4 regions of the Pseudohongiella sp. genome follow, and region 3 is predicted to be linked to each of the others. Evidence: predicted binding sites of a transcription regulator. Region 3 holds the regulator's gene; each other region holds the start of a gene.
What was found. The regulator FliA, encoded in region 3, starts transcription of late flagellar genes. The targets are predictions, from matches to a motif close to CTAAAGTTTNNNNNNNNNNNGCCGNTAA.
Positions count from the first base shown of each region.

Region 1: flgM (flagellar biosynthesis anti-sigma factor FlgM) is a predicted target of FliA. The motif match lies at 2,350-2,377, and genes of this name have one in related genera.
Region 2: WD071_RS12280 (motility protein A) is a predicted target of FliA. The motif match lies at 1,152-1,179, and genes of this name have one in related genera.
Region 4: fliD (flagellar filament capping protein FliD) is a predicted target of FliA. The motif match lies at 5,912-5,939, and genes of this name have one in related genera.

Region 1 covers NZ_JBBDNQ010000028.1:172,009-179,719, reverse strand. Annotated here, with positions in the region: gene WD071_RS10430 (protein-glutamate O-methyltransferase CheR) at 1-286, opposite strand, end outside; gene WD071_RS10425 (chemotaxis protein CheV) at 307-1,239, opposite strand; gene flgA (flagellar basal body P-ring formation chaperone FlgA) at 1,442-2,209, shown strand; gene flgM (flagellar biosynthesis anti-sigma factor FlgM) at 2,423-2,761, shown strand; gene WD071_RS10410 (flagella synthesis protein FlgN) at 2,807-3,283, shown strand; gene WD071_RS10405 (flagellar brake protein) at 3,318-4,031, shown strand; gene WD071_RS10400 (TIGR04282 family arsenosugar biosynthesis glycosyltransferase) at 4,077-4,700, opposite strand; gene WD071_RS10395 (TIGR04283 family arsenosugar biosynthesis glycosyltransferase) at 4,703-5,416, opposite strand; gene WD071_RS10390 (hypothetical protein) at 5,697-5,939, shown strand; gene WD071_RS10385 (MHYT domain-containing protein) at 5,970-7,711, shown strand, end outside.
Region 2 covers NZ_JBBDNQ010000034.1:9,741-17,451, forward strand. Annotated here, with positions in the region: gene WD071_RS12270 (helix-turn-helix transcriptional regulator) at 1-751, opposite strand, end outside; gene WD071_RS12275 (hypothetical protein) at 916-1,053, shown strand; gene WD071_RS12280 (motility protein A) at 1,228-2,037, shown strand; gene WD071_RS12285 (flagellar motor protein MotB) at 2,027-2,818, shown strand; gene WD071_RS12290 (alpha/beta hydrolase) at 2,846-3,769, opposite strand; gene WD071_RS12295 (5-(carboxyamino)imidazole ribonucleotide synthase) at 3,821-4,909, opposite strand; gene purE (5-(carboxyamino)imidazole ribonucleotide mutase) at 4,916-5,422, opposite strand; gene cfa (cyclopropane fatty acyl phospholipid synthase) at 5,536-6,648, opposite strand; gene WD071_RS12310 (universal stress protein) at 6,744-7,598, opposite strand; gene WD071_RS12315 (MFS transporter) at 7,675-7,711, opposite strand, start outside.
Region 3 covers NZ_JBBDNQ010000006.1:240,386-248,096, reverse strand. Annotated here, with positions in the region: gene WD071_RS01240 (chemotaxis protein CheW) at 1-132, opposite strand, end outside; gene WD071_RS01235 (ParA family protein) at 125-937, opposite strand; gene WD071_RS01230 (chemotaxis response regulator protein-glutamate methylesterase) at 974-2,026, opposite strand; gene WD071_RS01225 (chemotaxis protein CheW) at 2,093-4,234, opposite strand; gene WD071_RS01220 (protein phosphatase CheZ) at 4,286-5,149, opposite strand; gene WD071_RS01215 (chemotaxis response regulator CheY) at 5,162-5,542, opposite strand; gene WD071_RS01210 (RNA polymerase sigma factor FliA) at 5,728-6,462, opposite strand; gene WD071_RS01205 (MinD/ParA family protein) at 6,485-7,291, opposite strand; gene flhF (flagellar biosynthesis protein FlhF) at 7,341-7,711, opposite strand, start outside.
Region 4 covers NZ_JBBDNQ010000028.1:192,059-199,769, forward strand. Annotated here, with positions in the region: gene flgL (flagellar hook-associated protein FlgL) at 1-453, shown strand, start outside; gene fliT (flagellar protein FliT) at 569-922, opposite strand; gene WD071_RS10495 (flagellin) at 1,184-4,003, shown strand; gene WD071_RS10500 (flagellar protein FlaG) at 4,219-4,671, shown strand; gene WD071_RS10505 (hypothetical protein) at 4,755-5,810, opposite strand; gene fliD (flagellar filament capping protein FliD) at 6,035-7,711, shown strand, end outside.

The DNA.
Region 1 (7,711 bases), on a different contig from region 3:
TGACGTCCCGCAAGGCGTCGAACGGGGCACTGTCACGAAACCAGAAGGTTTCGTTGGTGGTCATGGCATCAATCACCTTTTCCCGCAGCCCCGGCACCGAATGTTGATTGATGCGGGTCACCAGCGCACTCAGTGTCGTCAGCTGGTGTTCTTCCAGGATACGGCGGATACGGTTTGCCACCAGATACTGCTTGTTATCGCCTAATACGATGCCACAGGCCTGATTCAGGAAAGTCCGGAAGGCCTGATAGTCTTCCAGTGCAAACTGTTGTTGTTCGTCTACCATATAACACTCGAATCAGGCGCTTACGCCGGGATCTGACGCCGTTCCAGTTGTTTCAGCACACGCTGGGCCAACTCATCCGGGTGGAATTTTGCCAGGAAATCGTCAGCACCCACTTTTTCCACCATGGCCTGATTGAACACACCGCTCAGTGACGTATGCAACATCACGTGCAGATCGCTGAGCCGGGGGTCATTCTTGATGGATGCCGTCAACGTATAACCGTCCATTTCCGGCATCTCGATATCGGAAATCACCAGGATATATTTGTCAGACGGATTCTCGCCTTTTTCGAGCATCCCCAGCAAATGTGCGAAGGCCTGTTTGCCGTCATTGAGCACCACCGTTTTCAGGCCAATGGCCTCACAACAGCGTTTTATCTGTGTGCGCGCCACACTGGAGTCATCCACAATCAATATGGTGTTGATGGCATCGGAGCGCTCGGTTTTGCTGATCAGGGCCTCGCTCAACAAACGCGGCGCTGGTGCAACCTCCGCCAGAATACGCTCGACATCCAGTATTTCTACCAGTTTGCTGTCCACCTCAGTAACCGCAGTCAGGTAATGCCCCCGGCCGGAGCCTTTGGGTGGCGAATGTATGGTTTCCCAGTTCAGGTTGACGATTCGCTCGACAGCCCGGACCAGAAAGCCCTGCACCGAATTATTGTACTCAGCGATAATGATAAAGCCCTTGCCTTCGTCCTGCAGCGCCCGGCTGCCCATGGCTATGCTCAGGTCCAGAACAGTAATGGTACGTCCCCGGATATAAGCGACGCCGCGCACCACGCGGCTGCTGTGTGGCAGCACGCTCAACGGCGGACACGGCAGAACCTCTTTCACCTTGAACACATTGATACCATACAACTGATTGCCGTTAAGCCTGAACATCAGCAGCTCAAGCCGGTTCTGGCCTACCAATTGTGTTCGTTGATTAACGCTGTCCAGCACGCCGGCCATCGCAGACTCCCATTCTCAAGTACAAAATTTGACATCACGGTGTAAAAAATTCTCACATTGGCTACATATGTCGTCCGCGCACGCAGTTTCATAAGGTCTGTCCGGGTAAATAATTGTCACAGCGCGGCACAATTATTGCTTTACCCAGTCACAGATCAGCAAAAAGGCTGAAAAAACACCTTGGACGCCGGGTATTTGACGAATGACTGCCAGAAATCGACAAAAATCTTTATCGAGCCTGAAAGCGGCCGCTATCACCACCGTGGCTATTATTGCTGCAACAATCACCAGCATGGCCGCGAGCCAGCTGTCAGCCGTTGATAGCGGCTCAGCGGAGGGGCTCAGTGGCCAGCAGCGCCTGCGTCAGGCCGCGCTCAGTGAATTGCAATATATATACGCCTCAGAGCCCGGCCGGGTAGAGATAGAGGTCGCCGCACTGGACCCCAGACTGCAGGTGCCCGTTTGCCAGGAGCCCTTGCAGGCCAGCCTGAACCGGCACAGCCCCAATGGTGGGCGCGTCACCGTTCGCATTGAGTGCCGCGACCAGGGCCCCTGGACCCGGCACATTGCTGCCAGCGTGCGCATTTTTCAGGACGTTGTGGTCAGCAGCCGCGCATTGCCCCGGGGCAGCGTCCTTGGCCCGGGCGACCTGAGTCTGCAGGAGCACGATATCAGCACCCTTCGCGGCCAGGTCATCAAAGACCCGACCGTGGCTGTCGGCCAGGCAGTACGCCGGGCCGTCTCGGCCGACACGGTACTGGGCATCGACCTGCTGGAAGCACCCATACTGGTGAGTCGGGGCGACACCATTGTACTTGTCGCAGAGCGTGGTAGCATTGCCATTCGTGGCACCGGTACAGCGCTGCAGGCAGGCGAGGCAGGCAAACAGATCCCGGTACGCAATAACAGCTCCGAGCGTGTTGTTCAGGCCGTGGTAACAGGCGTCGGCGAAGCGAAAGTCATATTTTGACTGTGCCAGTACAAGACCGGCACACGACCGACGCACGACAGGCACAAGGGATAACGACAGTAATTTGTCGCCAACACGCAGGTTCAGCGTCTGCTTTTCGATTTTTTTGTGGTTTTTAGTTGTTTTTTGTCACCCAGGCACTAAAGTTACCGCAAAATGTGCCGTTACATCGGACAGAAGGCTAATCAAGTCTACAAGTCAAGGTAGCAGACCATGAGTATTCCTACTATTAGCAACACATCGACAGCAACTGACAATCGCGGCTCAGTGCGGCAGACGGGCAATCAGCCCGGCACTGACAACAACACTGGTAACGGTGTTGGCGGTGGCAACGTGGGCAACCAGGGCAGCACTGGCACCAGCCAGCCCGATGCGGTGTCCATCAGTGGCCGCGCAGCCGACCTGCAGTCTCTTGAAGCCAGCATTAAACAGCTGCCGGACACTGATGTCTCACGCGTCAATGCGCTTCGCGACCAGATCAATGCCGGTGAGTACGCCGTGGACAGCCAGCGCGTTGCCGACAAGATTCTGGCGTTTGAGCGCGGCCTGTGACCGGGCCGGCCAACAGCCTGATGTGTGGCATGGACAGATTATTTGATGAGCAATAAAGGCCTGCAACAGCTATTGGAAAGTGATCGGACTCAGCTGGATACACTGGCCGAAGTGCTGCTGGCTGAAAAAACCTGCCTGGAGCAGCGCGACCTCGAAAAACTCAACACCCTGCTGGCCCGCAAACAAAGCGTACTGGCCAGCATCGAAACCAATGACCACACGCGCCGCAAACTTTTGCAGCAGGCCGGTGTGCCTGCTGACCAGACCAATTTGCAGCATCTCAAGCGTTTGCTGGGCAAGGGCGGTGATAACGAATTCACCGCATTACTTGACAGCATTGAGGCTCGCCTGCAACAGTGTCGCGAACTCAGCGAGACCAACAGCATTATCGTACACCGCAGTCGACTGAACACGCAGCGAACCCTGAGCATCCTGCGCGGGCCTTCGGCCCTGGCAGGCCTGTATACCAGTCATGGCAATACGCTGGGCGGCAGTGAACAACGGGATCTGGGCAGCGCCTGATCCGCTTGTTGATCCAGACAGGTTACCGACTCTCATGGCGACAATTTCCAATAACGAACGATACTATACCTCGGCCGGGGATATTTTCAGTGTCCTGAGAACCCTGCAGTCGGATCGTTCCAGCATCAGCATTCAGTTCAACGGCAATGGCGCCATGTACAGCTCACTGGTGCTCGACGTCAGTCTGAAAAATCGTACTTTCCAGCTTGATGAGTTCACGCCACGCGAAGCACACCGCCAGGCGGAAGCCGGCACACCTTTCAGCATGCGCGCCTCGATCAGCGGAATTCGTGTGCATGCCAAAGACCTGGTCGTTGAGCGGGTCATGAAAGATGACGACGGCCTGTATTACCAGATGAAGTTTCCCGAACGCCTGCTGTACCTGCAGCGTCGTGATGCGTTCCGCGCCTGGGTTCCCGGCACCCTGATGGTGGCATCAACCTGCACCAACAAAAATCACCCGAAGGGCATACAGGGCCGCGTACAGAACATGTCAGCGACCGGTTTTCGTCTGATAGTAGAGGGCAAAGTAAACCCACCGCCCAGCATGCTGGAAGAATTTGACCTGGTGATGAAACTGCCCTTGATAGACCATGAATTTGCCTGCCCCGCCGAGGCAGTGTATGTGCAATACCAACAGGATCAGAATCAGACCATGCTGGGTTTTCGCTTCGGCAATATGGGCCGGGGTGACCAGATTGCGGTCAACCGTTTTGTCACCCAGCTGCAACGCGAGAGCATTGCCTGAATGCAGGGCCATGCCTGACCGCGACAGCAGCACTCGATAAAGGCCTCATCCCCAGCCCGGCAGGGAATCAAGGCGCACCAGGTCTTCCGGTCGGTCGACATCCCATTTGACGGTCAATTCCCGCCAACCAATACCGGCCGCCCGCAAGCGTTCACGGGTCTGCTGCATCACACTGGCCTGACCCCAACGGATGTCACCAAACACCGCCGGCATGGGTTCACGCAGCCCAATAAGCACGTAACCACCGTCTTCGGCAGGTCCCAGCACCACCGGCGTGCCGGCCGCCAGAAGTGCCAGAGCCTGCGCCACATAAGCACCATCAACCGACGGGCAGTCCGCGCCGACTACCACCACAAACTCGGCATCCGCCAACGCATCACAGGTCGCATTGTGCATTCGCTCACCCAGATCATGGCCGCGCTGCCGATGAATGTGCGGAACGCCCTCAAGTTGCCGAAAAAAATCTTCACCACCGTGGGACGACGCCCAAAGCTGCAGCGGTGCCTGCGCCGCGCGCTGCAGCTGCTGCCAGCCATAACGCATCAGTTGCTGATGCAATTGCAGTGCGCCAGCCTCCCCCAGCACTGGCTGCAGACGTGTCTTTACCTGCCCGGCAACAGGTGTTTTGGCAAAAAAAAGTATCCTCGCCTGCGGGTAGCGATAGGTCATGTTCAGGACTCCCTGTCCTGGACTGCCGGGGATCGGTCACGATAATACTGGCGGTGCAACGCTGCCGGGCTGGCACCCAGAAAAAACGCCAGCCGCAAGCGCCACATTAACCAGATCGTGGCCAGGATACCATGCTGCTGCCAACGACGACTGGAGCTGACCACGGGCGGGCGCAGGCAGACCGGACGGGACAGACGGCGCAGGGTCTTGCTGATCATCACATCCTCCATCAACGGCACGTCCGCGTAGCCACCCATTCGCTCGAACACCTCACGCCGGACAAAGATAGCCTGGTCTCCGGTGGCAACAGCGGTCACCCGCGAGCGCAGATTCATGGCTGCGGCAATCACCCGAAAAGCCGGGTGTTGACCGTCAAGACGGACATCAAACCGCCCCCAACAGTGCGCGCCGCCGACCAGCGCCGCCAGCACCAGATCTGCAGCCCGGTCAGGTAACATGGTATCGATATGCAGAAACAGCAAAACATCGCCGGTGGCCCGCGCAGCACCAGCATTCATCTGCCTGGCACGACCCGGCGCGCATTGCAGGCAATCGTCAACCTGCCCCCGGACCACCTCGACGCTGTTGTCGGTGCTGCCACCGTCAACCACAATCACCTGATGACCGTCCCTGCTCAGTGCCTGCAAGGCAGGCAGCTGTCGGCGCAGGACGTCTGCCTCGTTTAATACCGGAATAATAATGCTGAGTTTGCTCACTTAAGGCTCTGTTAAGGTATTTGATGGTAGCGTAGCGGGTACAACACACATATTGAGCAATTATCACGCTTTTTATGCAACAAAGGCTATGCGGATGCTAAAGAAAGGAGGATAATGTGCCGCCATTATTGTTACTGATTGCTGTTACATCGTTACTGGTTGTTAGCAAAACTATTAGCCAAGCTACTAGCCAAACTATTAGCACAACTATTAGCACAATCAGCAGTAATAAACTGGCTACTTTGCCGTTCTCTTCTCGAAAGACAGCGCGTTGTATTTAATGAATCTCGAAAATTTCTATATCGTCGCCACTGATCCTGACGAACCAACCCTGCAGGTCAACATCTCGGGGCCTTATCTGACCCGCCAGGCCGCGCAAGCGGACCTCACGGCTGCCATCGATGAGGCCGCCGAACTGGATCCCAGTGCGCGCGCCTACGACTATTGCATCTGCAAACTGGCCTGCCAGAAGCCCGGCGTGATTCAGCATATGGCCTGCAACGCCGCGCGACAAGGGATTTGACCTGATTTAAGGGGACGGAGATTGTCGCTGTTGGAACTGCTTAACCTCTTCACCATCGCGCCAGACGATCAAGTCCGGCTCCTGAACGGCCATCACAGTCTGCCGTTGATGCTGCTGTCGGTGATGATCGCGATACTGGCATCCGGTTTTGCATTGCAACTTGCCAGCCTTGTTCGTGTGGCCAGCACAGACAACAGTCGTCGCATCGCATTGATTTCCGGCTCGCTTGTCCTGGGCCTGGGCATCTGGGCCATGCATTTTATCGGCATGCTGTCCTTCACCCTGCCGTTACCGGTCAGCTACGCCCCTGTCCTCACAACGGTCTCCATGGTGCCGGCCCTGCTCGCATCCTGGCTTGCCCTCAGTCTTCTCTCGGGGCCTCATGTCAGTCTGGCCAGACTTATTGTCAGCGGCATCTTTGTTGGCGCCGGCATAGGCACCATGCATTATCTGGGCATGTTCGCCATGCAGATGGACGCCGACCTGAAATACGAGCCACTCTGGTTTATCGCTTCCGTGGTGGTGGCCGTCATCATGGCCATGCTGGCACTGTGGATTCATTACGGCCTGCGCCTGCTGACCGGGCTCAGCGAAACAGTCAGCGCCGCTCTGGCCGGTATCTGCATGGGACTGGCGATTTCCGCCATGCACTACACCGGCATGATGGGCGCACGTTTTGTGGGCCATGAAACAACGACCACGGCAATCGCAAATGACAATACCTACCTGGCGATGGCCATCGGTCTGATCGTACTGGTCATCGGTGTGCTGGTCGCCGCGACCAATGGCATCTTGCGTTACCGGGACCTGTTGCACAAAATCAAGATCAGTGAACAGCAATACAGCTCGCTGATTGCCAACATCCCGGGTGTGTCCTTTCGCTGCCTGCCGAACCGACACTGGCAAATGCTGTTCATCAGCGATGCTGTTTCCAACTTGACCGGCTACCCGGCCGAAGACTACCTGAATGGCCAGCGCACTTTTGATGAAAGCGTGCATCCCGATGACAGCAACGGGCTGTTTGAAGACATCATGAAAAAACTGGATCAAGGTAGCCAGTACAACCTGGGTTACCGGGTTCTGCATCGCGATGGCAGCGAACGCTGGGTCACAGAAAGCGCCAGCGCAACATTTGATGAGGCGGGCCAGCCGCGCTGGATTGACGGGGTCATCATCGATGTCACCGAAAGCAGGCGCAGAAATGCGGAATTCGAAGGCACTGTTGCCGCCATCAGCCGGGCGCAGTCCGTGCTGGAGTTCAACCTGCAGGGACACTTGATCTCGGCCAACAGCAATGCGGAGGCGCTGTGGTCGCAGCAGCGTACTCGGTTGATGCATCGCCCCTGGACACAACTTTTTGTCGCAGAAGAGTTCCCGGCAGATTTTTGGCAACAACTGACAGCAGGCCACTATCACAGTGGTGAATACAGACTGGATACACCGGCCGGCGAACGCTGGGTGCAGGCGTTCTTTAATCCTATTTTTGATATCGACGGCAATCCATTAAAGATTTTTGTGCTCGCCAACGACCTGACGGAACGACGGGAAATGGTCAAGGCGCTGCACCGCGCAAAAGAGCGCGCCGAACAGGCCACGGAAGCAAAAAGCGCCTTCCTCGCCAATATGAGTCACGAAATCAGAACCCCCATGAACGCCATCATTGGCTTCAGCGAGTTGCTGCTGGATTCCCGACTGGAGGAGCAGCAATATCGTCATACACAGACCGTGCACAAAGCTGCCCGTTCCCTGCTAAAACTGCTCAATGACATTCT
Region 2 (7,711 bases), on a different contig from region 3:
CCTGGGCGCTGAAGCGCAGGTGTGCCGTGCTTTTGGCCTGGCCGCCAAAAATGCCAAATCCGCTCCCCAGGAAATGGTCCAGATCAACAGGCACAACGACCTGGCAAGGGACATTTTGAACGACAGGCGCCGCAATGCGGTCCAGCGAGAACAGGCGCAGGTCCTGAGCGGCCTCGCAGTGGGCCACCAGGTACCAGTTGGAACGGTAGTGAATCAATCGCTGCGGGTGCGTCAGGCGGTTTTCAGATGCGACGCTGCTGCGGCTATGATAGTCAAAGCGCAACTGTTGCGCTGCCAGTGTGGCTTCGGCCACCGGGTCAAAAATGGCAGGACTGATAACGCGGAACTGAATGGGCTGAATCTGGATCTTTTCGCTGATGCGTTCAGCCGAATGGCCGGATTCGCCCAGCAGGTTGCGAATGCGCTCTTTCAGCGGCAGCAGACGATCGCCCAATAAACCAGGTTGCACCTGTTCCAGCAACTGTTCGCTTGCCAGCAGGGCGTACAGTTCGCCGGAATTCATCCAGAAGCCCGGCAGCTCAAATACGCCTGCACCCGGGTCGTAGCGATGGCCATTGTGCTCGCGGGAATACACCAGCGGCGCGCCCAGCATGTCGCGCAGGTACTCAAAATCGCGGGTGACGGAGTTGCGAGAGCTATCCAGCGCCTGAATGAAGGCCCTCATGGGCACAGGCTGCCGGGCGGTTCGCAGCATCTCGTGAATTTTGTATATCCGCTCAAAACGGTTCATGATCACATCCTGTGACGCCGCATAACTGATTGATTTTCTGCCCTGATTCTTCTACAGACAGCTGCCAAGTGCAATAACAATACGCGAGCAGCTCGGGATATGATTTTCGTTTGTTTATTGGGTGATATTGGCATCTTGAGTTGATAGAACGTCAGGAGAGACCCGTGAGTGACAACAAACCCAATCTTGAACCGTTCAGCAAGGCGATTGATCGTCTTCAGGAAGGTCTTCTGCGTTATCAGCAGGACATCAGCGATACCCAGATTCGCGACGCGCTGATCCAGAGTTTCGAGTTTACTTAGGAACTGGCACACAAAACACTGAAGCGCAGTATGGAATACGCCTCCCCCACGCCTGAACAACAAGCACGCGCATTCTGCCGACATCGCCTGATATCCTGTTAAAGATTTGCCCGCAGCCGCCGACATTATCTGCGTTGAAGCCCCTAATTCGCGAATTGACTGTCAGGACGCCGCATGAATCCATCAACCATCATAGGCATGCTCGCCAGCGTAGCGCTGCTGGGCAGTGTGCTGTTTTTCTCTGCGGAATCGGAATCCAGCTTTCTTAACCTGCCTGGCCTGGCCATCGTCATTACCGGCACCATGGCAGCTACTTTCATCAGTTATCCGCTGAAAGAGGTGGTACGCGTATTCGGCCTGGTGGCACTGGTGTTCAGGCGCGAAAACACCTATACCCGTGACGATATCAAGGAGATGGTACAGGTTTCACGTCTGTGGTTTCAGGGCAATATCAAGGATGTAGACGATGCGCTGGCCAAAATAAAGAACCCCTTCCTGCGCACCGGTATTCAGTTGGTCATTGCCAATACAGACGAGCAGGAAATCATCGATACGCTGCGCTGGCGTATCGCGCGCGTGAAGGCGCGCGAACGCGCAGAAGCCCACATTTTCCGTACCATGTCGACCTATGCCGCCGCCTTCGGCATGATTGGCACCCTGGTTGGCCTGGTCAACATGCTGGCCGTGATGGACTCTGGCAGCCTCGACATGATTGGCCCGCAAATGGCCGTTGCACTGCTGACCACGTTTTACGGCATCCTGCTGGGCAACGTGTTTTTGCAACCCATTGCGGTCAAACTGGAGCGACGCACGGAGGAGCGCCTGATCGCCATGAACATGGTGCTGGAAGGCATTGCCATGATGAGCAAACGGCGTCCACCATCCTTCATTGAAGACACACTGAAATCCTTTGCTGCAACCTATCAGGATGAAATCCGCGACAAGGGCATGCCACCGCTGAAAGGGGCCGCGCGTGGAAAATAGCCGCTATGCCGTTGACATGGTCGGCGACGAACCCGGTTCGTCCGAGGGCACCGATAATAGCTGGATGCTCAGTTACCTGGATGTCCTGACGCTACTGATCGCGTTTTTTGTCCTGCTGCTGGCCATGAGCGAACCCAAAACCGACGATGACGACATCCCCGCAGAAATCGCGCAAACCGGTTCTGCCGGGTCAGCGGCCGGGTCAACCACGCAAACGCCTTTGGACGAAACCGGCGGCGTCATGCCCGGCGGCATTGGCGTGCTGCCGGAATACAACAGCTTGCTGGAGGGGACCTCCGGAGAAACCACACCGGATGCTGAAGATGAGGGCAGCGACGCCGATCAGGATGCACGTCTGGAGAGCCTGGAAAATAGTCTGGACGCCTTGTCCCTTCAGGGTGTGGACGCCCAGCCCGGGCGCGAAGGCCTGACTTTGCGCATTGCAGACAATCTGCTGTTTGCCAGCGGTCAGGCTGAGCTTATGTATGAAGGTATGATGCTGATCAGTCAACTGACGGGGTTCCTCAATGCTTTTGAGGGTGAAATCTCGATCGAAGGCCATACCGACAACATCCCCATCAACACGCCTCAGTTTCCATCGAACTGGGAGCTGTCCAGCGACCGTGCCATCTCTGTATTGCGCTTCCTGGAGTTTGACGGCATCTCCGCCACTCGCATGCGTGCGGTGGGTTATGCCGACACCCGTCCTCTGCAGCCAAACGATACACCGCAAAACCGGGCTGGCAATCGCCGGGTGGAATTGGTTCTGCGAGAGCCCTGAGCCGTCAGCCCGGCGACCAGTGTCCGGTCAGGCGGAGAACTGCCTTACATAGTCACCGATCTCCCGCATGACTTGATTCGCCTCCGGCAACACCGGCACAAACAAAGGCCACACATGTGGTTGTCCACGCCAGATTCGCAGGTCAGTCGACACATCCGCGGCTGCAGCCCGCTCGGCCACGCGTAATCCATCATCACGCAATACTTCATTGTCACTGACGTAAATCAGCAGTGGCGGAAATCCGGCATACTCGGTGTATAACGGTGACGCCCGGGCGTCCATGGCCGATGCGCCATTGAGATAGGTGGCGGCGGCCCGGCGAATAGCATCGCCGCTGAACATGGCGCAGGTTCGGGTATTGCTGTCCACTGACTCACTGGTCACAGCCAGATCGGCATAGGGAGATAGCAGCACCGCAGCAGCTGGCATGGGCAACCCGGCTTCACGTATCTGCACCAGCAGGGACAGGGACAGGCCGGCACCGGCCGAGTCGCCCGCGAGCAAAATATCAGCAGCATCATGCTCGGTCAGCAGGTAACGATAGGCGGCAAAAACATCATCAGCGGCAGCAGGAAACGGATGCTCGGGTGCCAGACGGTAATCCAGTACAAACACGCGGGCATCGCAGGCGACCGCAAGCCGCGACGTAAAGGCACGATAAGACAAAGGCGAACCAAACAGATAACCACCACCGTGGCTGTAGAGCACAACGCGCGGGCCACTGCATGATGCCGGTGTCAGCCATTCACCATTAACACCCTCATGCTGTACCGACGTCACGTCGACATCGCTGGCGATAGGGTTTTTCCCCATGTCACGATCCAGCGTCACGCGAAAACGCGCGGGATCAAAATCAGGACGTAAAAGTTTGGGTTTGAAACGGCGCTTCAGAAACCAGCTTAAAAAATGCGATCTCAAAGACCGGCGATTGACGATGGTACGGGTCAGCATCTTGTCACCTGTGGTTTATGCTCTAACGCTCTGTTGTACCACAGGCACCGATCAATTGTCAGCAGCTATCAGCGCCTTGACCTTGCCAAGCTGGCGACGCATGGTGTCCGCATCGACGCTGCGCACAGTGGCATGCCCAACTTTGCGGCCATCCTTGAACGCCTTGTTGTAGTCATGCACGTGGCAGTCAGCAACAGCAGCAAGCTTGTTAATGCCAGGGACACTGCCAATAAAATTAATCATGGCGCTTTCACCAAGTTTTGCGGTCGATCCCAGCGACAATCCGGTAATGGCCCGCAGGTGGTTTTCAAACTGGCTGCACTCTGCCCCTTCAATTGTCCAGTGCCCGGAGTTGTGCACTCTGGGTGCAATTTCATTGGCCTTGAGCCCGCCATCAACTTCGAAAAATTCGAATGCAAGCACACCCACGTAATCCAGATGTTCCAACACGGCCGACGTGTACTGCTCGGCCAACGCTTGCAGCGGATGTTGATCGCTGGCAATAGACACCCGAAGAACCCCCTCGTTGTGCGTATTATGGACCAAGGGGTAGCACTTGCTGGCGCCATCGCGACCGCGAACCGCGATCAGCGACACCTCGCCGCTGAATTCAACAAAATCTTCCAGAATACAGGGCACACTGCCCAGTTCGGCGAATGCTCTACTGACATCGGCAGAGCTACGCAGTACTTTTTGACCCTTTCCGTCATAACCCAGGGTGCGGGTCTTGAGCACTGCCGGCAAGCCGATACTGGCCGCCGCCTGCTCCAGATCAGCCTGCGAATCAATGGCGGCGTAGGGCGCAACCGGAATATCCAGGCTGCGAAACAGGTTCTTCTCCAGCAGGCGGTCGCGGGCAATACGCAGCGACTCGGCACTCGGAAATACGGGAACGAACTGGGACAGAAAAGCGACCGTGTCGGCCGGCACACTTTCGAATTCAAAGGTCACCAGGTCAACCTGATCGGCCAACTGACGCAAATGTTCATGATCGTGGTAATCAGCGCGAATGTGTTCGCCCAGCGCCGCCGCGCAGGCGTCCTGTGCCGGGTCCAGAAAAACAAATTTCATGCCCAGGGGGGTACCTGCCAAAGCCAACATCCGGCCCAACTGTCCGCCACCTATAACACCTATTTTCATGATAGCTCAGGCCTGCCGTGGATCAGAATTATCAAGCACATTACTCGTCTGTTTGGCGCGGAACGCCTTCAGCGACTGCTGGTGCTCAGGATATTTGTTGCCCAGAATGCTGGCTGCCAGCAGGGCTGCATTGACCGCACCGGCGCGGCCTATTGCCAATGTTGCCACGGCAATACCGGCTGGCATCTGCACGATGGACAGCAGGGAGTCCACCCCTGACAGCATGGATGACTGCACGGGCACGCCCAGCACCGGCAAATGTGTTTTTGCGGCACACATGCCCGGCAAATGGGCAGCACCACCGGCACCGGCTATGATCACCTCGATGCCGCGACCAGCCGCCTCGTCTGCATAGGAAAACAGCAGATCCGGTGTCCTGTGCGCCGAAACCACCCTGACCTCATGCGGTATCCCCAGCTGTTCCAGCATATCTACCGTATGACTCATGGTAGCCCAATCGGATTTGGAGCCCATGATCACGCCAACCAGTGCAGACCCAACAAGCTCAGACATAGTCGTCGCCCCTGTGCAAGAAAAAGCGCGTAGTATACCTGAAAACGCCTTTTCTGAGAACAATTAGCGACAAAGTGAAGATTTACACATTAAAAGGAAAAGCAGTTGCCCGCTTAACTGACCCGGCTATAACCACCGTCAACGCCATGCCGTGACAACACCAGTTGCCAAAGCTGCAGATCCCGTGCGCGGAACGCTCCGGCGCAAGACAATAAGTAATAGCGCCACATTCGATAAAAGCGTGCCCCCAATTCTTCTTTGAATTGTGGCCACGCCGCTTCGAAATTGGCGAACCACGCCATCAGTGTTTTGTCGTAGTCTGCGCCGAAATTATGTATATCTTCAATGATAAAACGATTTTCTACACTGCTGGCGATCTGAGCCAGGGAAGGAATCTCACCGTTGGGAAAGATGTATTTATCTATCCAGGGATCAACGCCTGACGTATTGACGTTCTTGCCTATGGTATGCAACAAAAACAAACCATCTTCTTTCAGACAACGACCCGCAACATCCATGTAGGTCGTGTAATTTTTGCGCCCTACATGCTCGAACATGCCAATACTGACAACATGGTCGAAACGTTCGTTTATATCTCTATAATCCTGGAGGCGAAACTCAATCGGCAGACCCTTGTACTTTTCTTGACCCCATTCCGATTGCTCCTTTGAGATCGTCACCCCCACACATTCCACACCGTAGTGTTCGGCGGCGTAGCTCATGAAGCTACCCCAACCGCAGCCAATGTCCAGCACCCGCATGCCAGGCTCGAGCCGCAGCTTACGGCAGATCAGATCCAGTTTAGCCTCCTGCGCCTCAGCCAGGGTTTCCGCATTCCGCCAATAGCCGCAGGTGTACACCATACGAGGACCAAGCATTGCCGCGTAAAACTCATTTCCAAGGTCGTAATGTTGCTCTCCAACTTGCCAGGAACGCTTGATATTCTGTAAGTTGAAGAAGCGAGCTCGCAACGCATGCAGCGCCAGACTGGCGGGTTTGATTGTCTGATCCAGCTGCGCTCTCAAGACGCGGTAAAAAAACTCATCAAGCCTCGGTACGTCCCACTCGCCATCCATATAGGCCTCGCCGAGCCCCAGACTACCGCGAGTTAGTACGCGGTTGAGTACACCGGCCGAATTAAACCGAATGTCCCAGGGCCGTGTACCCCCGATACGGATATCCGCACGCCTCAAGGGTTCAACGAACGCTTTTGATGCGGAAGGCATTTTGGAAAATGCCTCCGTGACATTGTTATTGACTGATGACTGTGTCATGTCTGTTCCTCTTGTTCGGCTCACATATCGTCAATTTTGTAATAACTTTATCGCAGAACCAGCACCGGCACCGAAGAGTGACTCAACAATTTTGTGGTATTACTACCCCACAATAATTGCCGCAGACGCGAATGGCTGTAAGCACCCATGATGACCATATCAATCTCATTGTCACGGGTGTAAGTGGAAAGACTATCGTCTACATCATTGGTGACAAGAAGACGAGTAATAGTCGGAATATCACCTTCTTCCAATGTCTGCTCTGCCCACCGCAGTTGCTCTCTGTGCTCGTCAGTATCCGCCCCCACCTGCACCACATGACATTCAATACCATTAAACAACGGGCTCTCAGCAATCAGACGCACACCTTTTGCTGTGGTTGCGCTACCGTCAAATGCCATCAACACCCGTCGCGGGGCAACAAACTGCTCCATCACAATCAACATGGGTCGCCGCAAGTTACGAATTATCTGCTCAATGTGCGAACCGATGCTGCCCGAGGCAAGCGTATCGTCGCCACGCTTACCCAGAATCAACAGACGTATGTCGTCTTCCATTTCCTCCACGATATTGGACAGTGTGCCACGGACCTGAAGCAGCCTGGGTTCAACACTTCCGGCTTTAACTATGCGAGCAGACGATTTTTCCAGTATGGCATCGCCACGCTTACGCGAGAGCTGCGCTCTCTGATAATCCAGCTGTTGAAGCTGGCTTTCAATTTCTTCGTGTTTGTCGCGCTCAGTCGGAGTCTCGGCAGGTTCTGCCGGTTCCGCTAACAGCGGCTCTGACACGTTGAGCAAGTGTAGCGGTGCATTCAGCCGTTGTGCCGACCAGGCGGCGGCATCGCAAACAGCCTGGGAAAATTTGGAGCCATCGATACAGGCGATAATGTTCTTGTGCATGATTAAATTCCTTTCGTATTGTAGGTAACAGGCAATCGCTGGGACTGCCCGTGAATCGTGTGCAACACCCGATGCATCAGGAGTGCCCTGACACATCGCGCTTGCTTAAGGAT
Region 3 (7,711 bases):
TTCGATCTCCGGCTCCGCGGCTGGAACATCATCGGGCAGTACGTCGCGAAGCAGCACATCCAGATAGTCTTGCACCACGCCGGGCGAGACGGCAGTTCGTGTGGCTGGCAGCGATGTGTAAGCATTAACCATGAGCCAACTCTCCTGTACTCGGCGAAGTCGGCGCCGAATGAGTTTTCAGCAAGGTTTTAAGCAGCGAACCATAGGCCTGTATGCCCCGACTGCCCGGATCCAGCGCCAACGGCGTGACACCGCGGGCACTGGCATCACGTAATCGGGTATCAACCGGTATTGCCGAGTTCCAGACCTGATCAGGCCAGGTTCGGCGCATATGCCGGAAACTGCTGACACCGGCCTGCGTCCGGCGATCAAACAGTGTCGGGACCAGGAGATACGGCAAGGGATGACGGCGCGAACGGTTGATCATCTGGAGGGTGTTCAACATCCTTTCAACGCCCTTGATAGCCAGAAATTCTGTCTGTACGGGCACGATCACCTGCTCGGAGGCGGCAAGTGCATTTACCAGCAGCACGCCCAGTGTCGGTGGACTGTCAATGATGACATAATCAAAACGATCCCACAGGCGCGTCAGGGCCCGTGACACCGCCAGTCCCATGCCTTCCTGGGATACAGCATTACGCTCCAGCGTAGCCAGAGCGGTACTGCCGGGTACCAGAAACAGTCTGTCGGCGTCAGTCGAGTGAATGCTCGCATCAAGTTTCGGGTCATCCAGCGTGCCAGCACCAGCAAACCAGTCGAAACTGCTGCGTGTAGCCGATTCTGCCGAATGCCCGAAATAGCTGCCCAGCGAACCTTGCGGATCCAGATCAAGCATCAGTACGCGCTTGCCCTGCCCGGCAAGCAGGCAGCCAAGGGCAACAGTTGTTGTTGTTTTACCAACACCACCCTTCTGATTGGCTACCGACCAGACTCTCATGTCACCAGGCCTCGCTGCTTTACGCAGGCTTTTCTGTTAATTGATTTCTTCGCATAGTCGCGGCGCGACACGACGCAGGTCCAACACCTCATCAACCAGCCCTGCCTTGGCTACTGCCATAGGCATCCCGTAGATCACGCAACTGGCTTCATCCTGCGCCCAGATCGTGGCCCCTTCCGCTTTAAGCAAACGTGCCCCATCGCGGCCATCCGATCCCATGCCCGTCAGCACGACCCCCAATACCCGGCCACCCAGGTCACGCGCCACTGATCCGAAGGTGACATCCAGCGATGGTTTGTAGTTCAGTCGCTGATCACCATCAATGATGCGAATACGCATCGGGGAGCGGCCATCCAGCAGCATCTGTTTGCCCCCGGGAGCAAGATATGCGTGCCCGGCCTGTAGAGTATCGCCATCTTTAGCCTCACTGACACTGATCTGACAGATACGGTCCAGGCGTTCAGCAAAGGCCTTGGTAAACGTCCCCGGCATATGCTGTACCAGCAGTATGGGCAAACGAAAGTTGGCCGGCAAGCGTGTCAGCACTTCCTGCAGTGCCATCGGACCACCGGTGGAAGCGCCGATAACAACCAGCTGAGTCGCCCGTTGACTGGTGCGGCGAGTCGCAGCGGGCGGTGGTTCCGGCGCTTTGACCGGGGCCGATGTTGTGCCTGATGTATGAATTGACGTCCGGCTGCTGGACACCAGGATGATGCGATCACACAGTATCTTTTGAATTTCGTCCGGGTGCCGTGAAATTTCCTCGAAATTCTTGGGCAGGTAGTCAACAGCACCTGCCTCCAGCGCATCCAGTGTAACCCGGGCACCTTCATAGGTCAGCGATGAAAACATCAGCACGGGAATAGCCAGTTTGCGATGAATTTCCCGCAACGATGTGATGCCGTCCATCACCGGCATTTCATAGTCCATGGTGATGACATCGGGACGCAGACGACTGGCCTCATCGATGGCTTCCTGGCCATTGCTGGCAGTACCAATGACCTGAAGCCTGGTGTCTGCATTTATCAGTTCTGTCAGGCGGCGCCGGAAAAAACCCGAGTCATCTACCACCAATACCTTTATTGTCATGGTCTATCTTACCTGTCGGCGCTGTTGATGGCGTACTGAACGTTCAATATGAGAATTCCCTGCAGCTTATGCGGCATAGCGTTTAAGCAGACCGGGCACATCCAGAATTACGGCGATGCGGCCATCACCGGTTATGGTTGCACCGGCCATGCCTGGCGTGCCATGCAGCATCCGCCCAAGGGGTTTGATAACAACTTCCTCCTGGCCGATCAGAGTATCAACAACAAAACCAACGCGTTGCGCGCCAACGCTGACTATCACAACATTGGCATCAGTTTTCTGTTTGCCTTCGCTCTGCGAACCATCATGGGTCAGCCAGCGGCGCAAATGGAACAGGGGCAAAGCTTTGTCTCTGACCGTAACGACCTGCTGACCATCAACCACGTGGGTACCATTGAGGTCGAGATTAAAAATTTCACTGACACTGGCCAGGGGCAAGGCAAAAGCCTGCTCGCCTACCAGGATCATCAAGGTCGGCATAATGGCCAGCGTCAATGGCACCTTGATTTCGATACGTGTGCCCTTGCCCGGATTTGAGTCGATTGACACCGATCCGTTCAATTGCGTTATTTTGGTTTTCACAACGTCCATGCCGACGCCACGACCGGATACATCCGAAACTTCAGTTTTAGTAGAAAAGCCGGGAGCAAAAATCAGATCAAAACACTCACTGTTGCTCAGTCGATCAGCCGCATCCTTGTCCATAATGCCCTTTTCAACGGCTTTTCTACGCAACATATCCGGATCCATGCCGTTGCCATCATCACTGATGGTCAACAGGATATGGTCACCTTCCTGCTCCGCAGCCAGCAGGATAGTACCCTGACGGGGTTTACCGGCAGCCAGTCGCTTCTCGGGCAGCTCCACACCATGATCCACGGCGTTTCTGACCAGGTGCACAAGAGGGTCAGCCAGTGCCTCCACCAGATTCTTGTCGAGGTCGGTTTCCTCGCCGTGCAACTCAAGCACAACATCTTTTTGTAGGCTTCGCGCCAGGTCTCTTACTACCCGTGGAAATCGGCCGAACACTTTTTTGATCGGCTGCATACGGGTTTTCATCACCGAGGTCTGCAGGTCCGCAGTCACCAGATCGAGATTGGCCACGGCCTTGGACAACATCTCATCAGCAGCATTCGAGCCAATACGAACGAGACGGTTTCTGACCAGAACCAGTTCGCCAACCATATTCATGATGTCGTCAAGCCGACGCGTATCAACACGCACTGTCGTTTCAGCTACCGGGGCATGATCCGGTGCGGCAGGTCTCGCCTCCGGCGCCGGCGGCTGCCGTGGCGGAGAATCTGGCACCGCTTTCAGTATCGGTGCTGATTTTGCTGCGGGTGCGGCAGGCGGTTTCGGCTCGGGTTCGGCGTCTGCGTTTTTGCCGTTGTGCAGCTGATCGAGCAGAGCCTCGAATTCATCATCGGTAATTTCGTCGCTGCCGGGGTCTTTGCTGGTAGAGGGCTCTTTTTCCGCTGAAGGCTCTTTGTTGGCTGAGGGCTCTTTACTGGCTGAGGGCTCCTTATTTGCTGAAGGCTCTTTATTCGCTGAGGGCTCTTTGTTCGGGGTGCCCTGGAGCTGGTCGAGCAGAGATTCGAATTCGTCGTCTGTGATTTCGTCTTCAGCAGTGGCAGCGGACGCCTCTGACGCGGTTGCACGATTTTCCGCTTCGGTTTCAAAATCGGCCGAGTCCAGTGCCGCCAGCAGCTGGTCAAATTCATCGTCCGTCATGTCGTCACTGCTGCCGGCAGGACTCGCAACAACGGCTGCATCAGCTGACTCACGGTCCGCCGCAACAACATCGCTGGCAGCAAGATCATCGCCATTGGCCAACACTTGCAAGGCCTGCAACAACTCATCAGCGGCAGGCTCTGGCGGGAGTCGCTCTTTGATCTGGGCAAACATGTTGTTGACGGCATCAAGTGCCTGCAACACGATATCCATCAATTCGGATGTAACCTGGCGCTTGCCATTGCGCAGGTTGTCGAACAGGTTCTCGGTGACATGGCAGCAATCCACCATGGGGGTCAGCTGCAGGAAGCCAGCGCCACCTTTCACAGTGTGAAAACCACGGAAAATGGCGTTCAACAGGTTTTTGTCGTCTGGTTGTTTCTCCAGCTGCACAAGTTGCTCAGACAGCTGTTCCAGAATTTCACCGGCCTCGACCAGAAAATCTTCCAGAATCTCTTCGTCATCAAAAAAACTCATGTCACTGTTCCTCTCCGAGTCACGTTCATCAGCCTCGGGCTGTTGCGTGAGTCAAAAACCAAGGCTGGACAATAAATCATCCACATCATCCTGGCCTGACACCACGTCCTGATTGTTCTGCTGGTTGATTTGCGGCCCTTCGGCGCGAATGCGTTGTTTCTCATCACGTACAGCCTTGTGCTCGCTGTCTTCGGATTTAATGCCAGCGACTTCTTCAACATTGCTCGCCAGCTTGACCAGACGCACCAGGCTTTGTTCAACGTCACTGACCAGTTCGATAACCCGTTTGATCACCTGCCCGCTCAGATCCTGGTAACCCTGAGCCATCAGGATATCGGTCAGCCTGGTATGAATACCCTGCCCGTCGCCACTGATCCGCTGCAGCAGCTGCTCGATACGCTGGAACAAGGGATTTGAATCGTCATTTACCGTGTTCCCCTGAGCCAGAAAGGACTGCCACTCCCGGTGGATGGCTTCACTCTCGTCCACCAGCTTTTGCACCATCGGTGCCGCCTCGTCAACACGATCCATCGTCTGGTTGGCTGCATCTTCGGTCATGGCAATGACGTAGTTCAGGCGGCTGCGCGCATCCACCATCTCCGAGAGCTCGTGCTTGACCTCGGCATTGTTCTGCAGGCCGATTTCCAGATGAAAATCGCGTAGCGCGTTGTGCAACGCCCGGGTCAGACGACCAACCTCAAAATACAGCGTTTCGTCGCGAGCATGGTTTATCTGGTGGATAAGATCCGCAGCCGCCACCATGTCATCGCTCTGCAGGGCCTCCAGCAATGCCTGCTTGCGAGCGAGCAAGGCATCGGTAAAGCTCTTTGCTCCCGCCGCAGCAAGCGCCGCAGTGTCAGCATCTGATCCGGTCGTGCTGGCCTTGCCCAAACCGTTTTTCTTGTTGTCTGCCATAGGATTTTCCTTTCAGCGATTAGCGTCGATGCGTTCAAAGATCTTTTCGATCTTTTCCTGCAGTGCCGCTGCCGTGAAAGGCTTGACCACATATCCATTCACACCGGCCTGCGCCGCTGCGATAATCTGGTCTCTCTTTGCCTCTGCCGTCACCATCAGAATCGGCAGCGTTTTCAGCTTTTCGCTCGCTCGGCAGGCCTTAAGCAGATCGATACCGGTCATGCCCGGCATATTCCAGTCCGTAATAAGAAAATCGAATTGGCCGTTTTCCAGCATCGGCAAGGCGGAACTACCGTCATCTGCCTCAGCGGTGTTGGTAAACCCCAGATCCCGCAACAGATTCTTGATAATCCGACGCATTGTTGAGAAATCATCAACAATGAGAATTTTCATGTTCTTGTCCAAAGCCGCCTCCACGTCATGTGCTCATACTGGGGATGTGCGCCACCCGGCACGGTATCTCCCTAGCAGGTTATCGCTTGAAAGGTGAAAAAATTTAGCTGAAATCAGGAAATAAATTCAGATGGTGAGCATTATAGCCCAATGTGAGCGCTTGTTGTGGGCGCTGCGAGCTGGACTCAGCGCCAGTCCTGCAGCCGGGAACGTAAGCGCAATGCGGCCTGGCTGTGTATCTGACTGATGCGTGACTCGCTGACACCCAGCACTTCGCCAATCTCTTTCAGGTTGAGTTCCTCATCGTAATAAAGCGCCAATACGAGCTTTTCACGCTCCGGCAGGCCTTCGATGGCCTCTGCCAGATGCGCGCGGAAATCATCGTCCTGAATTTCGTCAGCCGGGCCGGAAATCTCACCGGACGCACTCTCCAGCGCTGAATCATCGCCACCTTCTGTCAAATCATCAAAGCTGAACAGACGACTGCCCGATGCATCCTGCAAGATGGTGTAGTAGGTTTCCAGGTCGATACCGAGTTCTTCGGCGACCTCATGATCCTTGGCATCGCTGCCGGAACGCATCTCAACAGATTTAACGGCGGCTGCAACTTCGCGGGACTTGCGGTGGACGGAACGCGGCGCCCAGTCTCCCCGGCGAATTTCGTCAAGCATGGCACCGCGTATGCGAATCCCGGCATAGGTTTCAAAGCTGGCGCCTTTGGATACATCATATTTGCGCGCCGCCTCCAGTAAACCGATCATGCCGGACTGAATCAGGTCATCCAGTTGCACGCTGGAAGGCATGCGCATCAGCAAATGATGGGCAATCCGCTTCACCAGCGGCGCATGCTGAACGACCAGATCGTTCATGCTGTCTGTTTGCACGTCCTGGTACAATGAGGCACCTGTTGATGCTGTCATAAACATCCCCGTTGTGTCCTGTTCAGGACATGCCCTGCACGAGTCGCTCGACAAAAAACTCCATCTGCCCGGTGGCTTCGGTTCTTACCGGCCACTGGCTGACCTCTTTCGCCAGCCGTCTGTAAGCGCCCGCGGCCTTGCTGCCCGGATAGGCATCAAGTGTTGGCCGTTGCCGCTGCACAGCTTTACGCAAGGTTTCATCATAAGGTATGTCGCCCGCATAACGCAGATTTACATCCAGAAACCGGCCCGCAACACCCGCAAACCGGTTGAACATATTCTTCCCTTCATCCGGGGACCGCGTCATATTGGCCACAATTCTGAAGTCCTGTAGCTGGCAGTCGCGATGCAGGAGCTTGATCAGGGCGTAGGCATCGGTCATCGACGAAGGTTCGTCACAGACCACGACCAATACTTCCTGCGCAGCACGGACAAAGCTGACAACTGAATCTGAAATACCGGCAGCGGTATCAATGACCAGAACATCAAGTTCGTCAGCCAGCTCACTGAATGCGTGCACAATGCCCGCATGCTGACTGGGCCCCATGGTGACCAGAGACTGCACGCCAGATGAAGCCGGTATGACGTTGATACCGTGCGACGCCACCATGATGTCACGCAATTCGCACTCACCTGACAAGACATCGGCAATGGTGCGCTGGGCTTTGATGCCCAGCAGAATATCGACGTTTGCCAGACCGAGATCGGCGTCCATCAGCACAACCCGTTTGTCCAGCTGTGCCAATGCCAGGCTGAGGTTGACCGATATACTGGTTTTGCCCACGCCACCTTTACCGCCGGTTACCGCAAGCACTTGAATGGGATGCATCCCCTGTTCTCTCCCCAACTGTCTGTATCCGGCCAATGCCGGTTTACCGCTAATTCAGACCTGCAACGCGCAGCTCTGCCGGTGACCGACTACCGTATTCGGTCATCAGCCGTTCCTTTTCCACCGGCACCGACGCTTGCTGCCGACCCAGCGCTACTGCGCGCTTGACCAGCGACTGTGCCTGCGCCAGAGCGATATCATCAGGAATCGCCTGACCGAAGGTTTCATAAACGACAGGCAAATCGCGCTCTATTGTCAAAGCCAGGGCTTCACCGAGCACACATGCCTCATCCAGATGAGTGAGAATACACGCAGAAACATTCGCAGTCGAACAGGTTTTCCAGGAAGCGCGCAAAACCTGCGCCTGACTGGTCGCCGGCAACACCAGCCACTTGTTGACCTGAGGCTGATCGCGCAACA
Region 4 (7,711 bases), on a different contig from region 3:
GTGTCGGGCAACGACATTGAATTTAATGGCATGTCCGTGCGTATTCAGGGGCAGCCGGCGCCAGGAGACACCTTCATGGTGGAATCTGACAGCAGCAAGGGTCTGCTCGCGGGCATTGAAGACTATATTGCGGTGCTGCAAAAGACCGGCAACTCAACGGCCGATCGGGAGATCAGGGATCAGGCCCTGAGCCGGACCATCACCAATCTGGACAGTGCCCAGGGCAAGCTGCTGGATACGCGCGCGGCGGTGGGTGCGCGGCTGAATCAGGTGGAATCGGCAAAAGCCAATAATGACGATTTCGATCTGGTGGTTGATACCGCCTTGTCGGAGCTGGAAGACCTGGACTATGCCAAAGCCATCAGCCAGCTGACGCAGGAGACGTTTGTGCTGGAGGCGGCGCAGGCCAGTTTCAGCAAGGTCAGTAAATTGTCCCTGTTCAATTATTTCTAAAAGCTCAACTATTTCCAAGAGTTCAACTATTTTTAGAAGCTTGACAGTTTTTCAAGGTTCAACTATTGCTGGAGGTTTGACTGCTTCCAGAAAATGTTATTTTCCCCTAAAGAAATTATTTATCTGCCGATAAATACCCCTTGACGCGAGTTTTCATCAACTGCAGGCGCTTTGATTCAGCGCCCAGCTGGTCACGGTTGTTTTTAACCATCTGAACAATATCGCTGTCCTGTTCGCGGATATTTTTGATACCCTGCTGAACAGTGGGGATCATATCCTGTACCAGCGTTTCACGGAAAAACTGATCAAGCAGGTGCTCGCGCCTGGCATGCAGCAGGTCGATGTTTTCCCAGTCCTGGCGTTTGGCACTGTGCAGCAATTGCTCAGACACTGCCATGATGTCCTGCCATGCGGCCTGCTGTCGGGCGCGCGCTGTTGTGTAGTCGGGGTGTTGATCGGGCGGTGCCATAAATGATGATCCCGGTGTCACTGGAATTGATGCTACCTTTATATAAAGTATATTAAATATACCTGTAGTAGAAACCACTATAACTGCTGTGCAAAAAAAATTCTAAAGAAAATTAATTTCTGCCGAGTTGCAAAAAAATTCCACCCCACGCCTAAAGCTTTGTTTTTCTGTGTCGTTAAACGTGATAACGCATAAGGTTGAGCACATTCAAGACTCTCCGGATGCGGCTAGTTTAATACGTAAACTCAGGAGTAACTAAGCATGGCTCAAGTCATAAACACCAACATTGCTTCACTGAACGCGCAGCGTAATCTGAACAGTTCACAGGCTGGTACCAACCAGGCACTGGAAAGACTGTCTTCAGGTCTGCGAATCAATAGCGCGAAGGACGATGCGGCCGGTTTGGCGATCTCCACGCGTTTTGAATCTCAAATCAAAGGTCTGAACGTTGCGATCCGTAACGCAGGTGACGGTGTGTCTCTGGCACAAACTGCGGAAGGCTCGCTGGGTTCCATGACCGAATCACTGCAGCGTATCCGCGAACTGGCTCTGCAGGCATCAAACGGCACCAACAGCACTGCTGACCGTGAAGCACTGAACGCAGAAGCACAGTTGCTGATCGAAGAAGTCAGCCGTGTATCTGAAGGCGCAAACTTTAACGGTGTTAACCTGCTGGACGGCTCGCTGAGCACATCCTTCCAGGTCGGTGCCAACGCCGGTGAGTCTATCGGTGTTTCCATCGGTAAACTGACTGCCGATACACTGGGTGTGTCAGCCAAGTCAGGTGTCAGCGCAACATCTACTGACTCTGCGCTGTCTGGTGGTGATCTGGTACTCAACGGTGTCACCGTCGGTGCTTCACGCGCCTCTGATGATTCTTCCTCAACTGCCAACGCAAGCGCCAGTGCGATTGCCAAAGCTGAAGCCATTAACCGTGTATCTGCCGAGTCAGGTGTGACTGCGCTGGTTGACGAAAACGTGGCTGCGGGCACTGAAATGACAGCCTCAGCCCTGGCTGGCAGCATCACCATCAATGGCACTGAAATCGCCATTGAAACCACAGCTGACGCGGCGTCTTCGCGTTCTGCGGTAGTGACTGCAATCAACGCACAGTCATCACTGACGGGTGTAACCGCGATTGATACCGGCGATGACGCCCTGGGTGTCAGCCTGGTGGCAGAAGATGGCCGCAACATTGAACTGGATCTGTCTACCAGCGGTGCCTTGACAGCAGCGGCAACTGGTCTTGCTGCGTCCGACACCTACACCGGTGGCGTGACCCTGGTTGCCAACAGCGGCACCAACAGCATTGAGGTGGCGGGTTCCAACGTTGCCAATGCGGGCCTGACTGCAGGCACATTCACAGCTGGCGTTGCGACTGTCAGCAGCACCAGTCAGGTGGCGGCGCAGGCTACGCCGGCAACAGCGGGCGAAGTGGCCGGTAGCACGGATATTTCCACGTTTGCTTTTGATTTCAGCAGCACTGATCAAGTAGCAGAAGTGGCTGGTACAACTGATATTTCCGGTGCATTCCCGTTGGATCTGACTAACGCTAGCAGCCAAGATATTCAATTTACAATAGACTTGGATGGCCAACAAGATACTATTACGTTGGATGGTACGTTCAATACGGACACTGATCTGCTGACCGCGATTAATGGTCAAATCGCTAACACTGATGTGACAGCAAGTGTTGTTGGTGGGGTTTTGACTTTTACACAAGGAACAGCAACTACCGGTACACTTGAGATTAATGACACTGGCGTTGCTAGCGACAGCATTGATACAGCTTTTGGCGCACTGAATGGAGCGACCGACACCGGTACAGTCGACACCAGCGCCAGCTTTGACGTGGAAGTGGACGACAACGGCACCATCCAGACTGTTAACCTGACCACCAACATTGCCAACTCCGCTGATCTGCTGACCGCCATTAATGGCCAGCTGACTGGTGCAGAAGCCACTATCGACGGCACCACCGGCTTCCTGACCATCACCTCTGACACCACGGGCGAGACCAGTATCATCGAGACGTCCAACGCAGCGGGTGAATCAGCCCAGATCGGTTTTGTTGCTGCCACGGGTACCGGTACCAACATCGGCGCTGACAACTTCAGCAACCTGGAAGCCGGCGACATGACCATCAATGATGTCAACATCGGCGCCGCGCGGGCCAGTGATGATACCGCGTCTTACGACGGTGCTGCTTCCAGCAGCAAGGAAGCGTCAGGTATTTCGATTGCCGCTGCCATCAACCGTTCTACTGACTCTACCGGTGTTACTGCAACCGTTAATGCCACCACCACGGTTGGTGCTACAGCCACTGCCGGTACGGAAGGTCAGACTGGTACACTGTACATCAACGGTGTTGATATCGGCCTGACCACTCAGGAAAACGCTGACTCCAACCGTGCTTTCGCGGTCAGCCAGATCAATGCCGCATCGGGTCAGACTGGCGTGATTGCGGAAGATAATGGTACCAGCGTCACTCTGACAGCAGCTGATGGTCGTAATATCTCCCTGGCAATGGATACGCAAGGCGGCTCCACGTCCGCGAACTTCGGCCTGGGTGGCGTTGCTGACGCTGACTTCTCCGATGGCGGAGCTACCGGTCTCACTCGGGCCAACACTGAAGCAACCACAACCTACTCAACTGTGACATTGAGTTCAGCAGGCACCATCGATCTGTCTGGTGGCACCAACGGTAACGACGACCTGGCTGATCTGGGCTTCCAGAAAGGCGAATTTGGCGGCGGTGTATCCGGTCAGTTCCTGAATGAAGTGGACATCTCTACTCAGAAAGGCGCGACCGAAGCACTGGCGGCGATCGACAACGCACTGAACTCAGTGAACAGTGCACGAGCTGACCTCGGTGCGGTGCAGAACCGTTTCGAAGCCACGATCTCCAACCTGGCGATCAACTCTGAAAACCTGTCAGCTGCCAACTCACGAATCCGTGATGCGGACTTCGCGGCAGAAGCAGCCAACCTGGCACGTTCACAGGTTCTGCAGCAGGCTGGTATCTCCATCCTGTCGCAGGCTAACGCCTCTGGCCAGCAGGTACTGTCTCTGCTCCAGTAAGCAGTCAGTAGCAAGAGAAAAAGCTAAAGTCCGCCCGGTGTCTACCGATAAGATAGTAGACGCCGGGCGGATTTCCGCTTTTCTGGAGCCCCTGAATAAGATCAGGTATACGAACGTGATCTTATTCAGGGGCTTCGTCGAATTGTTTGTGCGTCAATGTAGTTCGGGCATCCGTCCGGGCCGTGGGTTCAAGGTGCTTGTGTGGGAGGCGTGCTGTGAGTGAAATCAGTATCACCCGATTCCAGCCTGCGGTCGTCGCCAGGGAGAAGGTCAATTCTGTTCAGGGCGTCGAGAACGAGGTAGGTGCGGAGCATACTGATAATACGCCGGACGAGCAGGGCTCAAACAAAAAGGACCCGAAACAGCAAAATTCAGACAAACAGGATTCCGGGAAAAACGCGGATAAAGCCCCGGCTATTGACGACAAAGCAGATGAGTCTGACGAAGAAATTCTCGAGCAGGCTGTCACCAAACTCAATCGTTATGTGCAGACCGTGAAACGTGACATCGTTTTCGACATTGACCCCTTGAGTCAGGAGCCGTCAGTGACCGTTGTCGATCGCGAGTCGCGCAAGATATTGAGACAGTTTGACAGCAAAGAAGCGCTTGAGCTGGCCAGACAGATTGATTCGGATGAGCATATTTCCCTGTTCAAAACCCAGGTCTAGCAGACCGGTTGATAACATTCCCAAAGTAAAAAAGGCGACCTCATGCAAGGTCGCCTTTTTTGTGTCGTACGAATGGCCTGAGATCAGTCCTGCGCAGCCGCCTGGCGTGCTTCTTCTTCGGCTATGCGAGCGCCGGCCAGAGTCCCCGGCAACGCGTAGTTGCCCTCGTGGCAGGCATACTCGTACAACGGGTCATCGTAAGCGGTCAGCGCCAGTTCACCGGTAAAGCTGGACTCGAACACGGTCGGGTCGTTCACAGTGAAGGTGTAGATGATCTTGCTGTCGGACTCCTTGCGGAAGCGTTCAGTCACGGTCAGATTTTCCGAAGCGCCCCGGAAATTCTGCCAGGGATTGAAGTGTTGCGTTTCCACTACCAGCGTATCGCCGTCCCAGCGGCCGATGGAGTCGCCCATCCAGCGATTCATCACCTCGGCATGGGCATCACGCTCGTCCTGAATCTTGATGATGCGGGCATCATTGATCATCTCGGCGACAATCACCACGTAACCGGGTGACTGTACGATCTGGTAATGGCTGTTGTACATCACTGGCAGCATGGGCGGCCCGGAGTTGGAGCCAAAGGAGAGCAGGCAGCGCTCACCCACGCCGCGACCTTCAGGACCATCAAAGGGGTCAGGACCGGTTTCACGTTCGCGCGCCCGCTGTGCCAGGAACTCGTCGGTATAACCGGGCATCTGACCATCGGGCGGATCAATGATGATGGAGGTGCGGAATTCACCGTCAATGGTGGGCATGAACATGCCGCGATCGGTCCAGAACAGATCGTAGTTGCCCACGGGGGGCAGGTCCTGGGCGGGCGGCGGCGGGCGGTTGGGATCCAATGGCTCATTATCCTGCTCAACGGCCATTTGCGCTGCGCGTTCGAGCTGGAAGGCTTCCTCCCGGGTATAGGCCTGACGCTCGCCCAGTTCGCGCGGACGCGTCAGCGGGGTGACAGTGGCGTTGCGCCAGACACCCTGAAAATCGGGGTCACCGTAAGCGGTGCGGGGCACGGTATAGTCGTCATCTGGCTGGGCCATGACACTGACGGAGAGTAAACCCGTCGATACAATGCCGAGCCCCAGCAAGGCCACCGTGCTGGCAAGCGATTGTCTACTGGGCCTGTGTCTATTGAACATAGCTTCTTCTCCTTATCAGATTGCTCTGATTCTAGCGAGGCTGGGGCTGACACTCAATCCTTTTGCGCTCAGGCAAGCGGCAAAGATTTGCCGCTTGCCGGGTCAAGAATATCTGCTGTTGACCGATATCCTGATGTAAGTAGCTGATATTGCAAAGCTGGCGTGGCTGGCTTGGAACTTGCTTTATCAAAAATCCAAGGCAACAAATAGATGACAATCACTGTATGGCAACTATTCAATCATTGGGTATCGGCTCGGGTCTGTTGACCAGCGAGCTACTCGAATCGCTGCTGGAAGCTGAGCGGGCGCCGGTCGAATTGCGTCTGGACCGTGAGCAGGCGATCGCAGAGGCCAAACTGTCTGCCTTTGGCGAAATCAACAGTGTCGTGAGCGAGCTGCAGGATGCCATGCAGGCACTCAATAGCACCTCAGCGTTCAACGCCAGCCAGGTGGTTTCCAGTAACGAATCTGCCTTGACCGCCACCGCTGCCAGTACTGCAGATGCGGGCAACTATTCAATCCAGATACAGCAGCTGGCGCAACAACAAACCATCGCTACGCAAGCCTATACCTCGGTCAACGAAGCGATTGGCACAGGGGAAATCAGCTTTCGTTTTGGTACCACAGATATTGATGGTGATGGTCTCTACCAGGGTTTTACCGCGAACGACGAGATCGCCGAGCGCAGCCTGGTGATCGATGAGAGCAACAATACCCTCGCGGGTATTCGCGACGCGGTCAATGCGGCGAACTTCGGGGTTGAGGCTACCATCGTTGATGATGGCAGTGGCTTCCGCCTGTTGTTTACCAGTGCCGAGTCTGGCGCTGACCAGAGTATAGAATTGACCGGCACCGGCACCGCGGGGCTTGATGCTTTCAACTTCAATGCCGGAGCGCAGACCGCAAGCCAGACTCAGGCCGCGCAGGATGCCCTGTTTACGGTGAACGGCCTGGCCATCAGTCGCAGTGACAATCTCGTTACCGGGGTGATTCCGGGTGTGACCCTTAATCTCAAATCGACCACCACTGGCCCTGTCAGTCTCGGTATCGACAAGGATCCCAGTGCGCTGATGGACAAGGTGCAGGACTTTGTAGGCGCCTACAATGGCCTTAAAAGCATGAGTGATCAGTTATCGGCATTTGATCCGGATTCCGGATCATCCGGTCAGGGCAGCCTGCTGACCGGGGATACTGCCCTGCGCCGGATGATGACCGACATCAACAATACCTTGCGCCAGGTGACATCGGGCGCAACGTTCAGCTCGTTGGCTGAAGTGGGTGTTACCTCTGACCAGTTCAACGATTACCAGTTGACGTTTGATCGCAGCGAGTTTGAAACCGCGTTTGCAACCGATCCGCAGGCGGTGACCGGTCTGTTTGCTGCCACCGGCACCACATCAGACAGTCAGGTTGATTTTCTGCAGGCGGGCAGGGACACCCAGGCGGGCAGCTATGATGTTGAAATCACCCGCATGGCCGAGGTGGGACGTTATCAAGGTGTCAGCGTGGCAGCATTGGGCGCGGGCAATATCGTGATTGATGCCGACAACAAGGATTTTACCGTGTTGTTCAACGGCAATGAAATTGATATCAGCCTGACCGAAGGGACGTACGCTACCGCTGAGGAGCTGGCCACCGAGTTGCAGGCACAGATTAACAGCAATGCCGATGTGATTGATTCAGAAGACAGCATGACGGTGGTGTACAACGCCGCTGAATCGCGTTTTGATATGAGCTCGAATCGATACGGTGAAGAGTCGGTGATCCGCTTTACCGATATTTCCGCTGAAGCCTCATCTACTCTGGGTCTGGTGCTGGACAACCGTGGGCCGTTTCAGGGTAATCAGTTGAATAGTCTGGCCACCACCGGTGGTTTAAGCAGTGATCCATTTATTGATCCA